DNA from 3 places in the Pseudomonas sp. LBUM1648 genome. Region 2 is predicted to be linked to each of the others. Evidence: predicted binding sites of a transcription regulator. Region 2 holds the regulator's gene; each other region holds the start of a gene.

The links. Region 2 encodes sigma-54, which starts transcription at its own class of promoters, with help from an activator protein. Its sites were predicted from a motif close to ANTGGCATNNANNTTGCTNT; they were not measured.
Region 1: glnK (P-II family nitrogen regulator) is a predicted target of sigma-54. The motif match lies at 1,962-1,981, and genes of this name have one in related genera.
Region 3: ACA043_RS07880 (flagellar basal body rod protein FlgF) is a predicted target of sigma-54. The motif match lies at 2,072-2,091, and genes of this name have one in related genera.

The regions. Positions count from the first base shown of each region.
Region 1 is NZ_CP166808.1:6,271,049-6,275,198, reverse strand. It holds gene ACA043_RS28590 (hypothetical protein) at 1-106, opposite strand, end outside; gene ACA043_RS28585 (HigA family addiction module antitoxin) at 359-628, shown strand; partial or broken gene ACA043_RS28580 (BRO-N domain-containing protein) at 623-1,143, opposite strand; gene ACA043_RS28575 (accessory factor UbiK family protein) at 1,509-1,769, opposite strand; gene glnK (P-II family nitrogen regulator) at 2,183-2,521, shown strand; gene ACA043_RS28565 (ammonium transporter) at 2,559-3,896, shown strand; gene ACA043_RS28560 (secondary thiamine-phosphate synthase enzyme YjbQ) at 4,112-4,150, shown strand, end outside.
Region 2 is NZ_CP166808.1:983,359-987,508, forward strand. It holds gene rapZ (RNase adapter RapZ) at 1-465, opposite strand, end outside; gene ptsN (PTS IIA-like nitrogen regulatory protein PtsN) at 468-932, opposite strand; gene hpf (ribosome hibernation-promoting factor, HPF/YfiA family) at 944-1,252, opposite strand; gene ACA043_RS04270 (RNA polymerase factor sigma-54) at 1,326-2,819, opposite strand; gene lptB (LPS export ABC transporter ATP-binding protein) at 3,007-3,732, opposite strand; gene lptA (lipopolysaccharide transport periplasmic protein LptA) at 3,732-4,150, opposite strand, start outside.
Region 3 is NZ_CP166808.1:1,719,357-1,723,506, forward strand. It holds gene ACA043_RS07875 (sigma-54-dependent transcriptional regulator) at 297-1,859, shown strand; gene ACA043_RS07880 (flagellar basal body rod protein FlgF) at 2,146-2,886, shown strand; gene flgG (flagellar basal-body rod protein FlgG) at 2,932-3,717, shown strand; gene flgH (flagellar basal body L-ring protein FlgH) at 3,770-4,150, shown strand, end outside.

The DNA of each region.
Region 1 (4,150 bases), 1.2 Mb from region 2:
CGCCTGGCAAGCCGAACTTTGGCATATCGGGGATCGTGCCGAAGATGTAACCGCCATCTGGGTGCTGAACCAGCGTGTTTTCTTTGAGTTTGAGCAAGTCAGACAAGAGAGGTCCAGAACCAGAGTGTCTGGCGATCAATGTGATTCGTCTGCAATTCGACTTGTTGGATCGACCAGCGCAGGCGAAAGCCACCAGCGTAATCACAGGGAACAACTCACGGAATCAGGCGCAGACGCTGATTTTTGTAGGGCCGTGCCCTAATAGTTGTAGGACGCCGGCGAAAGGGTTTCGACGGTCTTGTATCGCGGAGTCGGATGCTCCAGTTTGGCCGCTCAATGCAGCCTCTGGAGACTAGAAATGAACCGCAATGGTATGCGCCCGATTCATCCGGGCGAGGTTCTGAATAAGGAGTTTATGAAGCCGATGGGCATGACCGTCATGGATTTGGCCATGCCCACGAAATGGCCCGAAAGTGAGATCGAAAAGCTTGTGAAATGCCAGCTCAGGATCTACGCCGACTTGGCAATCAGACTTGCCATTCATCTCAACACGACGCCTGAGTTCTGGATGAGTCTTCAGTCGACTTACGATTTGCGCAGGGCCCAGCTCAGGCATGCGGGCTTATAGCGATTGCAGCATCCGCGAAGCCCTTTTCCACCAAGGCCCCGTTATTGGGCGCTTCGGCTCTTCACGTTCCACCATCATCAACGGCACATCCTGCAACCGAATCCACGGCTGGTTATTCCAGTGCAGCAAACTCAATGTCATGTCCGGCCAGTTGAGTAGGCTCAGTTGTGGGCGTCGCTTGTGGTGGGGTGTTGGGTGTCGCGCAGGGTGGGGATGACTTGGTGGGTGAGCCATTCGCGCAAGGCTCGGTATTCGGGGCAGTAGTGGTAGACGAGGAGGGCGTAGACGCCGGATTCGCTGATCAGCAGGGTGTTTTCGATTTGGTTGTGGATCAGGGTTTTGCGGGTTTGGTGTTGGTCGGAGTCGAGTTTTCGCAGCATGCGTTCGTTTAGGTAGATGTGCAGCAGGCGGCTCAGGTCTCGGGCGCAGAACCAGGGTTGGTTCTGGATGAGGAGGGCGTGGAGGGGGAGTTTGTGGCGGGTGAAGAGGTAAGGCTTTAAATAGGTTTCTTCCATGGTGCAGTTCTCGAATTCGAATGAAGAAAACTGCCTCTGATCGTCGCCAAACGATAGGGGTGGCAGCTATGCGCAGGTTGGCGAACCGGTGAATCCGGAACCGGCAGACCCTAAGGTCTCCCACGCACAGCCGCCATAATTCGAGATGGGAAAAGTCCCAAGGTCGAACATAGTCGCAATGCGTCGAACTCTATCCAGGTCGCCAAACCCGGTGCTGAACATTCAGCATCGGGTGAGCTTAGGAACCGGGGCTTTTCGACGCAATCGGACGGCGGTCACTCAGGTTGTAGGACGTTGCCGAGATGATTGAAGGGCTGAAGATCAAAAGATCGCAGCCTTCGGCAGCTCCTACAGGGGGAGCAGGGTTACTCGGCTGGCGGAGTCAGCTTCGCTTCCATATCGGCCACTTTCGCTTCGAGGCTTTCGAGGCGGGCGCGAGTGCGGGCCAGCACGACCATCTGACTATCAAACTCTTCCCGGCTCACCAGATCGAGTTTGCTGAAGGCACTTTGCAGCAGCATCTTGAACTGGCTTTCGATTTCGGCTTTCGGCAGCGGGGTGTCGCCGCTGAACAGGCGGGAGGCGGTGCCGCTCAAGGCGTCGAGGAAGTCTTTGGGTGCGAGCATGGGGAATGTCCTGAAAACAATGGCAGGCAGTGTATCACGCAGTGTCTATAGTCAATCTCGCAGGCAGGGATGCACGCTTTTCGCGCAGGCGGACGGACGGCGACGCACCGTTGTTGTGCGTATCCGCGACGCCTTTTGCACGGGAGTGCCTGCGGCAGCGGCCAAGGGATTGAAATCAGTGGGTTTTGGCGAGATGGCAAGGTTTCTGCTTAGTCACCTGTGACCCATGCACTGATGCAGTCGCTGTGACGAATGCAGTGCGGCAGGCGGAACGGGGAGTTTCGTCTGATGCGGTTAGCTGGCGTCAGTCGGGCGGTCAAGGCCGACGATGCGTTACAAAGCCAGGCACTGCGCTTAGACTTGAGTCGGGTTTGTTTTCCTGGGGCAAGTCCACCAATTCGGGAGAGAGTTTCATGAAGCTAGTCACTGCCATCATCAAGCCGTTCAAGTTGGACGACGTGCGCGAGTCGCTGTCCGAAATCGGCGTGCAGGGCATTACCGTTACTGAAGTCAAAGGCTTCGGCCGGCAGAAGGGTCACACCGAGCTGTATCGCGGCGCGGAATATGTGGTCGATTTTCTGCCCAAGGTGAAAATCGACGTGGCCATCGACGACAAGGATCTGGATCGTGTTATCGAGGCGATAACCAAGGCTGCCAACACCGGCAAGATCGGTGACGGCAAGATCTTCGTGGTCAATCTGGAACAGGCGATTCGTATCCGTACCGGCGAAACCGATACCGACGCGATTTAAAAGCCGCCACAAACCCAACGCCCCAGGAGAAAACAATATGACTCTGCGTAAATTCGCAGGGCTAGGAGCCCTGTTGTCCATCGTAATGCCAAGCCTTGCAATGGCGGCAGACGAAGTGGCGGCCCCAGTCCTCAATTCCGGCGACACCGCCTGGATGCTCACCTCCACAGCCCTCGTGCTGTTCATGACCATCCCGGGCCTGGCGCTGTTCTACGGCGGCATGGTTCGCTCGAAAAACATTCTTTCCGTGATGATGCAGTGCTTCGCCATTACCGGTCTGATCAGCATCCTGTGGGTCATTTATGGCTACAGCATTGCGTTCGACACCACCGGCATGGAGCAGGGCGTCGTCAACTTCAACTCGTTCTTCGGCGGCATGGGCAAGGCGTTCCTCGCCGGTGTCACGCCTTCGAGCCTGACCGGCCCAGCGGCGCTGTTCCCTGAGGCGGTGTTCATCACCTTCCAGATGACCTTCGCGATCATCACCCCGGCGCTGATCGTCGGCGCGTTCGCCGAGCGGATGAAGTTCTCCGCGATGCTGATCTTCATGGGCATCTGGTTCACCCTGGTTTACGCACCGATCGCGCACATGGTCTGGTCCGGCAACGGCGGCCTGATGTGGGACTGGGGCGTGCTCGACTTCGCGGGCGGCACCGTGGTGCACATCAACGCGGGTGTGGCCGGTCTGATTGCCTGCCTGGTATTGGGCAAGCGCAAAGGCTTCCCGACCACCCCGATGGCACCGCACAACCTCGGTTACACCCTGATGGGCGCGGCGATGCTGTGGGTCGGCTGGTTCGGCTTCAACGCCGGTTCCGCTGCGGCGGCCAATGGCACCGCCGGCATGGCGATGCTGGTCACCCAGATCGCGACCGCTGCGGCTGCGCTGGGCTGGATGTTCGCTGAGTGGGTCACCCACGGCAAACCAAGTGCTCTGGGCATCGCCTCGGGTGTGGTTGCCGGTCTGGTGGCGATTACTCCGGCTGCCGGTACCGTGGGCCCGATGGGCGCACTGGTGATCGGTCTGGCGGCGGGCGTGGTGTGCTTCTTTTGCGCCACCACCCTGAAACGCAAACTCGGTTATGACGATTCCCTCGACGCATTCGGCGTACACGGCATCGGCGGTATCCTCGGCGCGATTCTGACCGGTGTGTTCGCGGCGCCGGCTCTGGGTGGTTTCGGTACCGTTACCGATATCGGCGCGCAAGTCTGGATTCAGGTTAAAGGCGTTGGCTTCACGGTGATCTACACCGCGATCGTCACCTTCATCATCCTCAAGGTTCTGGACGCCGTGATGGGTCTGCGTGTAACCGAGGAAGAAGAGTCGGTTGGCCTCGATCTGGCACAACACAACGAACGTGGCTACAACCTGTAATTACGCGCACTAAAAAACTTGCCCGGTTCGCCGGGCATTTTTTTGTCTGGAATTTGTCATTGAAGGACAAGCTGAAAGGATTTTTCGTACGGCTTTGGTCGAGTTTACGAAGGGTGTTTTTCTGCGGGCAATGGCTTACACCGTTGCAGGAATATTAGGGCCTTTGTTTTTTCCCAGAGCGCGCTAGAATGCGCCCCGAATGTGCGGAGAACTGTATGTGGCAACAGACTCTGATAACCCTGCGGGCAAGACCC
Region 2 (4,150 bases):
AAGCTTGATGGTATCGCGCAGCTGGTACAGGTTCAGATTGGTGGTGTTGACCTTGAGGTCGGCAAGATCGGCAATCGGGCCGAGCAGGGCGGTCTCATCGTTGATGGCTTCAGCCAGTGACCGATTGGCGGTGCTCAGCGGGTGCCGACGACGGGTTTCCGAGAAACGTTTGAGCAGAGTTTCTTCGTCAGCGTCCAGATACAACACATCGCACTGGATGTGGCGGCTGCGGACTTCTTCCAGCAACTCGGGGAAGCGTGACAGATGACTCGGCAGATTACGCGCATCGATCGACACTGCCACCAGCGGTTGTGCCAGTTCAGTATGAATGAGTGCGCGCTCTGCGAGTTCCGGCAGCAGGCCCGCCGGCAAATTGTCGATGCAGTAGTAGCCGTTGTCCTCAAGGACATTCAACGCCGTACTTTTGCCCGAGCCGGAACGGCCACTGACGATGATCAAGCGCATGATTAGAGCCCGCTTTGTTCGTCCACGACGACCTGATACAAGGCTTCGTTGCTCGAAGCACTACGCAATTTTTCGCGAACGTCCTTGCGATCAAGCATGCTGGCGATCTGACGCAGCAATTCCAGATGCGCATCGGTCGCAGCTTCAGGCACCAGCAATACGAACAGCAGGTCAACCGGAGCACCGTCGATGGCGTCGAAATCGATTGGGGCTTCAAGGTGCATCAAGGCGCTGATAGGCGATTGGCATCCCTTGAGGCGGCAGTGAGGAATGGCGATGCCGTTGCCGAAACCGGTGGAACCGAGTTTCTCACGAGCGATCAGGGCCTCGAAGACATCTTGCATCTCCAGAGCCGGCACTTCGCGGGCGATCAGATTGGCAATCTGTTCGAGGGCTTTCTTTTTACTGCCGCCCGGCACGTTCACGAGGGAACGGCCGGGGGTCAGGATACTTTCAAGTCGGATCATGGAGTGGGGGGTTATCGACCGGTCGCGCCCTGGAGCAGGCTCTGGGTCTTTTCCTTATGCTTTTTGAGTTGTTTATCCAGCTTGTCGGTCAGGGCGTCGATCGCGGCGTACATATCGGTATGTTCCGCGTTGGCGACCACTTCACTGCCGGGAATATGCAAGGTGGCTTCGATTTTCTGCTTCAGCTTTTCGACACACATCGTGACTTGCACGTTGGTAATCTTGTCGAAATGGCGCTCCAATCGTTCGAGTTTCTCGTTGATGTAGGTGCGCAGAGGTTCGGTCACTTCCAGTTGGTGTCCACTGATGTTGACTTGCATACAGCTTCTCCTTCGTTGCCAGTGCATAAAGCGGCAGGCCGAAAAGCCTGCCACTGGAACGCTGTAACGTGGCTTACATCAACCGCTTGCGTTCGCTGGAAGGCGCGATCCCTAGGGACTCGCGGTACTTGGCGACGGTGCGGCGAGCCACCTGAATGCCTTGTGCCTCCAGTAAACCAGCGATCTTGCTGTCACTCAACGGCTTTTTCTGATTTTCCGCGGCAACCAGTTTTTTGATGATCGCGCGGATCGCCGTGGACGAGCATTCACCGCCTTCGGAGGTGCTGACGTGGCTGGAAAAAAAGTATTTCAATTCATAGATACCGCGCGGTGTATGCATGAATTTTTGCGTGGTCACCCGGGAAATCGTCGACTCGTGCATGCCGACCGCTTCAGCGATGTCATGCAGGACCAGCGGCTTCATGGCTTCATCGCCGTATTCCAGAAACCCGCGCTGATGCTCAACGATCTGGGTGGCAACTTTCATCAGGGTTTCGTTGCGGCTTTGCAGGCTCTTGATGAACCAGCGCGCTTCCTGCAACTGATTGCGCATGAAGGTGTTGTCGGCGCTGGTATCGGCGCGTCGCACGAAGCCGGCGTACTGGGCGTTGACCCGTAGGCGAGGCACCGACTCCTGATTCAGCTCGACCAGCCAGCGCTCGTTGTCCTTGCGCACGATGACGTCCGGTACGACGTACTCGGCTTCAGTCGATTCGATCTGCGAGCCCGGGCGCGGGTTGAGGCTCTGCACCAGCTCGATGACCTGACGCAACTCGTCTTCCTTGAGCTTCATGCGCCGCATCAACTGGCTGTAATCGCGGCTGCCCAGCAGGTCGATATAATCGGTGACCAGACGTTTCGCTTCGGCCAGCCAAGGCGTCTTGGCCGGCAACTGGCGTAGTTGCAGCAGCAGGCATTCGCCAAGATTGCGGGCGCCGATGCCGGCAGGCTCGAATTGCTGGATGCGGTGCAGAACGGCTTCGATTTCGTCCAGCTCGATGTCCAGTTCCGGATCGAACGCTTCGAGGATCTCTTCGAGGGTTTCGTCCAGATAGCCCTGATTGTTGATGCAATCGATCAGGGTGACGGCGATCAGTCGATCGGTGTCGGACATCGGCGCGAGGTTAAGTTGCCACAGAAGGTGGCTTTGCAGGCTTTCGCCGGCGGAGGTACGGGTGGTGAAGTCCCACTCGTCATCGTCGCTGCTGGGCAGGCTGCTGGCGCTAGTCTGGTAGACGTCTTCCCAGGCCGTATCGACCGGAAGCTCGTTGGGGATGCGTTCGCTCCAGTCGCCTTCCTCTAGGTTATCCACCGTCGGGGCGGTTTCCTGATAGGAGGGTTCCTGGATCTCGGTGTTGGGCTTCTGTTCAGCGTTGTCGGCCAGAGGATCGGAGTTGTCGAAGTCGTCGCCTTCTTCCTGGCGTTCGAGCATCGGATTGGATTCCAGGGCCTCCTGGATTTCCTGTTGCAGATCCAGGGTCGACAATTGGAGCAGGCGGATAGCCTGTTGCAGCTGCGGTGTCATCGTCAGCTGCTGGCCCATTCTCAAGACTAGCGATGGTTTCATGGCAGGGGCTTAACACCTTATTCGCCGGCGCTATGCGCCATCCACTACAGGGCGCCGGAGCGCCAAACTTAAGCAAATTATATGCCTGAAACTGAAGTGTTTGCCTAGAGCGCTGTAACAATTAAAGCGTATTAAATTCTGCTTGAATCGATACAGCGCCCGGGCGGCTCACTCGGCACTAACAGGCTTACAGGCGGAATTCATGGCCCAGATACACTTCCTTGACCAGATCGTTGGCCAGGATGGTTTCTGCATCGCCTTCGGCAATCAACTGACCGTCGTTGACGATATAGGCGGTTTCGCAGATGTCCAGCGTCTCACGGACGTTGTGGTCGGTGATCAGAACACCGATGCCCTTGGCCTTGAGATGATGGATGATCTGCTTGATGTCGCCGACCGAGATCGGGTCGACACCGGCGAACGGTTCGTCGAGCAGGATGAATTTCGGTGCTGTCGCCAGGGCGCGGGCGATTTCCACCCGTCGGCGTTCACCACCGGACAGGCTCATGCCGAGGTTGTCGCGAATGTGGCTGATGTGGAATTCCTGCAGCAGGCTTTCCAGCTCCTTGCGACGGCCGGCCTTGTCGAGTTCCTGACGGGTCTCGAGGATGGCCATGATGTTGTCGGCCACCGACAGTTTGCGGAAGATCGACGCTTCTTGCGGCAGATAGCCGATACCCGCCTTGGCGCGACCGTGCATCGGCTGGTGGCTGACGTCCAGATCATCGATCAGCACACGGCCTTGATCGGCCTGTACCAAGCCGACGATCATGTAGAAGCACGTGGTCTTGCCGGCACCGTTGGGGCCGAGCAGGCCGACGATCTGGCCACTGTCGATCGACAGGCTGACGTCACGCACGACCTGTCGGCTTTTATAGGCCTTGGCCAGGTGCTGAGCTTTCAGAGTTGCCATTACTGGGTTTTCTCTTCGGTTTTCTTCTTCGGCTGGATCACCATGTCGATGCGCGGACGCGCTTCGGTGACTTTGCTGCCGGTAGCGCGGCCGGCGCTGGCCAGTTTCTTCACGGTGTCGTAGACGATTTTCTCGCCCTGGGTGGTGTTGTTGTCCTTGTCGACAACCTTGGCTTTATCGATCAGCACGACGCGATTTTGCGCAGCGTGGTACTGGATCGTCACGCCCCAGCCCTGAACAGGTTTGGTATCGCCAGCGGTTTGCAGTTGCTCGAAGTAGGCCAGGTTGCCCACCGATGTCACCACGTCGATGTCACCGGTCGGGGTACGGGTGATGGTTACGGTGTTGCCGGTAACCTTCATCGAACCCTGGGTGATGATCACGTCGCCTTTATAAGTGGCAACGCCATTCTTGTCGT
Region 3 (4,150 bases), 740 kb from region 2:
TGCAGCAGGTTGAATCGCCTTCGCGTAGGAATTTTCCCTTTAATTCGTAAAGTAATCGTTACGCTTTGACGGATATCTCGCGTTTGCAGTGATTTGCAGGTTTGAAAAGGGTCATTGCTGTCACATAATCTTGACAATTATCTGCGCGCTGCGACAGAAAAGTCTGGCGCAACCCCCCTGTAGGAGTGAGCCTGCTCGCGATTGCTGTGTATCAGTCAATGGGGAAGTTGGCTGGGCTAGCCTCATCGCGAGCAGGCTCGCTCCTACAGGTTAATCATCGTTTTCGGGCCTTTTATATGCGTATCAAAGTCCACTGCCAAAACCGCATCGGCATCCTGCGCGACATTCTCAACCTGTTGGTGGCGTACGGGATCAACGTCGCGCGCGGCGAGGTTGGTGGTGAGCATGGCAACGCGATCTATCTGCATTGCCCGAACCTGATCAACATCCAGTTCCAGGCGTTGCGCCCGAAGTTCGAATCGATTGCCGGGGTGTTCGGCGTCAAGCGGGTAGGGCTGATGCCCAGCGAGCGGCGGCACATGGAGTTGAACGCACTGCTCGGTGCGCTGGAATTTCCGGTGTTGTCGATCGATATGGGTGGCTCGATTGTCGCCGCCAACCGCGCGGCGGCGCAGTTGCTCGGCGTGCGCGTCGACGAGGTGCCGGGGATTCCGCTGTCCCGCTACGCCGAAGATTTCGACCTGCCGGAACTGGTGCGCGCCAATAAATCGCGAATCAACGGCATGCGGGTCAAGGTCAAGGGCGACGTTTTTCTCGCCGACATCGCTCCGCTGCAATCGGAGCACGACGACAGCGAAGCCATGGCCGGTGCGGTGCTGACCTTGCATCGCGCCGACCGTGTCGGCGAGCGCATCTATAACGTGCGCAAGCAGGAGTTGCGCGGTTTCGACAGCATCTTCCAAAGCTCGAAAGTCATGGCGGCGGTGGTGCGCGAAGCGCGTCGCATGGCGCCCCTCGATGCACCTCTATTGATAGAAGGCGAAACCGGCACCGGCAAGGAGTTGCTGGCACGCGCCTGTCACCTCGCCAGTCCGCGCGGACAATCGCCGCTGATGGCGCTCAACTGCGCCGGCCTGCCGGAGTCGATGGCCGAGACCGAGCTGTTCGGCTATGGCCCCGGTGCTTTCGAAGGCGCACGCGCTGAAGGCAAGCTCGGTCTGCTGGAGTTGACGGCGGGCGGCACGCTGTTTCTCGATGGTGTCGGCGAAATGAGCCCGCGCTTGCAGGTGAAATTGCTGCGCTTCTTACAGGACGGCTGCTTCCGTCGCGTCGGCAGCGATGAAGAGGTTTATCTGGATGTGCGGGTGATCTGCGCAACACAGGTGGACTTGTCCGAGTTGTGCGCTCGCGGCGAGTTTCGTCAGGATTTGTACCACCGCTTGAACGTGCTTTCGCTGCATATTCCACCCCTGCGCGAATGCCTCGACGGTTTGACGCCGCTGGTCGAGCACTTTCTTGATCAGGCCAGTCGACAGATCGGCTGTTCGCTACCAAAACTGGCGCCGACGGCCATGGATCGGCTCAGTCATTATCACTGGCCGGGTAATGTGCGGCAGTTGGAGAACGTGCTGTTTCAGGCGGTGTCGCTGTGTGATGGCGGCACGGTCAAGGCCGAGCATATTCGCCTGCCGGATTATGGCGTGCGTCAGCCGCTTGGCGATTTTTCCCTTGAAGGTGGGCTGGACGAGATCGTCGGGCGGTTTGAGAAGGCCGTGCTGGAACGTCTGTATTCCGAGCACCCGAGCAGTCGGCAATTGGGCAAGCGCCTCGGGGTTTCGCATACGACCATTGCCAATAAGTTGCGTGAGTATGAGGTGGGCAAAGAGCCTGAAGCCTAAGATCGAAAGATCGTCCGGACGCGGCCCGAACCTTCGGCAGCTTCTAGAGTTGGAATGCGGATTCCTGTAGGAGCTGCGGCACGCTGCGATCTTTTGGTCGATTGCCGCGAAGCGGCATAACACCGCCGGTTTTTCGACTTCGATACATTTCCCAATTCCCCGCAATACCCCTCAAGTCCTTTGTTTGCCGGGCCTCAAGCCGCCAGAAAAAAGTTGGTCTGCAAATTGCTTATGGCTCAGCAGTACAGCGGTGGGCGGCAAACGTCCGGCATGCAGAGGAAAGAGTGTGGACAAGTACCTTTATGTGGCAATGACCGGCGCCAGCCAGAACGCACTGGCGCAGAAGGCTCATGCCAACAACCTGGCGAACATCTCCACCAACGGTTTTCAGCGCGACCTGGAGCAGGCGCGTTCGATGCCGGTGTTCGGTGACAGCTTTCCGGCGCGCGCGTTTGCCCTGAGCGAACGGCCCGCCACTGATTTCACGCCAGGCTCGCTGGTGCAGACCGGCCGTGACCTCGACGTCGCCGTGACCGGCAATGGCTGGATCGCCGTGCAGAATCCCAACGGCGGCGAAAGCTACGTGCGCACCGGCAGCCTGAATGTCGACGCCCTCGGCGTCCTGCGTGCCGGCAACGGTATGCCGGTGATGGGCAATGGCGGTCCGATCGCCGTGCCACCCGAGCAGCAGATTGAAGTCGGCGAAGACGGCACCATCAGTATTCGTGCGATGGGCGAAGGCCCGCGCGTCATGGCGGAAGTCGACCGGATCAAACTGGTCAACCCGGACATCAAGAACATGAACAAGGGCCTCGACGGCTCGATCTACACCAAGGACGGCCAGCCTGCGCCGATCGATGCCAACGTCAAACTGGTGTCGGGTTTCCTGGAGTCGAGCAACGTCAATGCCGTGGAAGAAATGACTTCGGTGCTGGCCCTGGCCAAGCAGTTCGAGTTGCACGTCAAGATGATGAACACCGCCAAAGACGACGACCAGGCCATGGCTCGGGTCTTGCAGATCAGCTAATTATCAGAACGTCGCGCCGTAAAACAGGCGCACGAGGAGAATCGAATGCTTCCGGCTCTATGGGTTGCCAAAACCGGTCTGTCCGCCCAGGACACTAACCTGACCACCATTTCCAACAACCTGGCAAACGTCTCGACCACGGGTTTCAAACGTGACCGCGCCGAGTTCCAGGACTTGCTGTATCAGATCAAGCGTCAGCCAGGCGCCCAGTCGACCCAGGACAGCGAACTGCCGTCGGGTCTGCAAGTGGGTACCGGTGTGCGCATTGTCGGCACGCAGAAAAACTTCACCGCCGGCAGCCTGCAAACCACCGAACAGCCGCTGGACCTGGCCGTTGACGGTCGCGGTTTCTTCCAGATTCTGCAACCGGACGGCACCACGTCCTACACCCGTGACGGTACTTTCCACCTCGATTCCAATGGCCAGGTCGTCAACGCCAGCGGTTTCGCTCTGGAACCAGCCATCGTCATTCCGAACGATGCCCAGACCTTCACCGTCGGCCGTGACGGCACCGTATCGATCACCGTTGCCGGCAACCCGGCTTCCCAAGTGATTGGCAACCTGCAAACCGCCGACTTCATCAACCCGGCCGGCCTGCAAGCGGTGGGCAACAACCTGTTCCTGGAAACCGCTGCTTCCGGCGCGCCGCAAGTCGGTACTCCGGGCCTGAACGGTTTCGGTACCACGCTGCAGAACACCCTGGAAACGTCCAACGTCAGCACCGTTGAAGAGATGGTCAACATGATCACCACTCAGCGCGCTTACGAGATGAACTCCAAGGTGATCTCCACCGCCGACCAGATGCTCTCGTTCGTAACGCAGAATCTGTAATCAAGTCTATGAGGCGGCCATGAGGTCGCCTGCAACACCGTGAGGTAGGGTCATGAATCGCTTCGTATCTGTTCTGGCATTGAGTGGAGTCGTCTCGCTCGCGGGCTGCGTCGCTCCGACGCCCAAGCCCAATGACCCTTACTACGCCCCGGTGTTGCCGCGCACGCCGTTGCCGGCGGCCGCCAACAACGGCTCGATCTATCAGGCCGGCTTCGAGCAGAACCTGTACAGCGATCGCAAGGCGTTCCGGGTCGGTGACATCATCACCATCACCCTGAACGAGAGAACCCAGGCGAGCAAAAACGCTAACTCGCAGATCGGCAAGAACAGCGATACCACGGTCGGCCTGACTTCGTTGTTCGGTTCCAGTCTGACCACCAATAACCCGCTGGGCAGCAATGACCTGAGCCTGAACGCCGGCTACAGCGCTGAC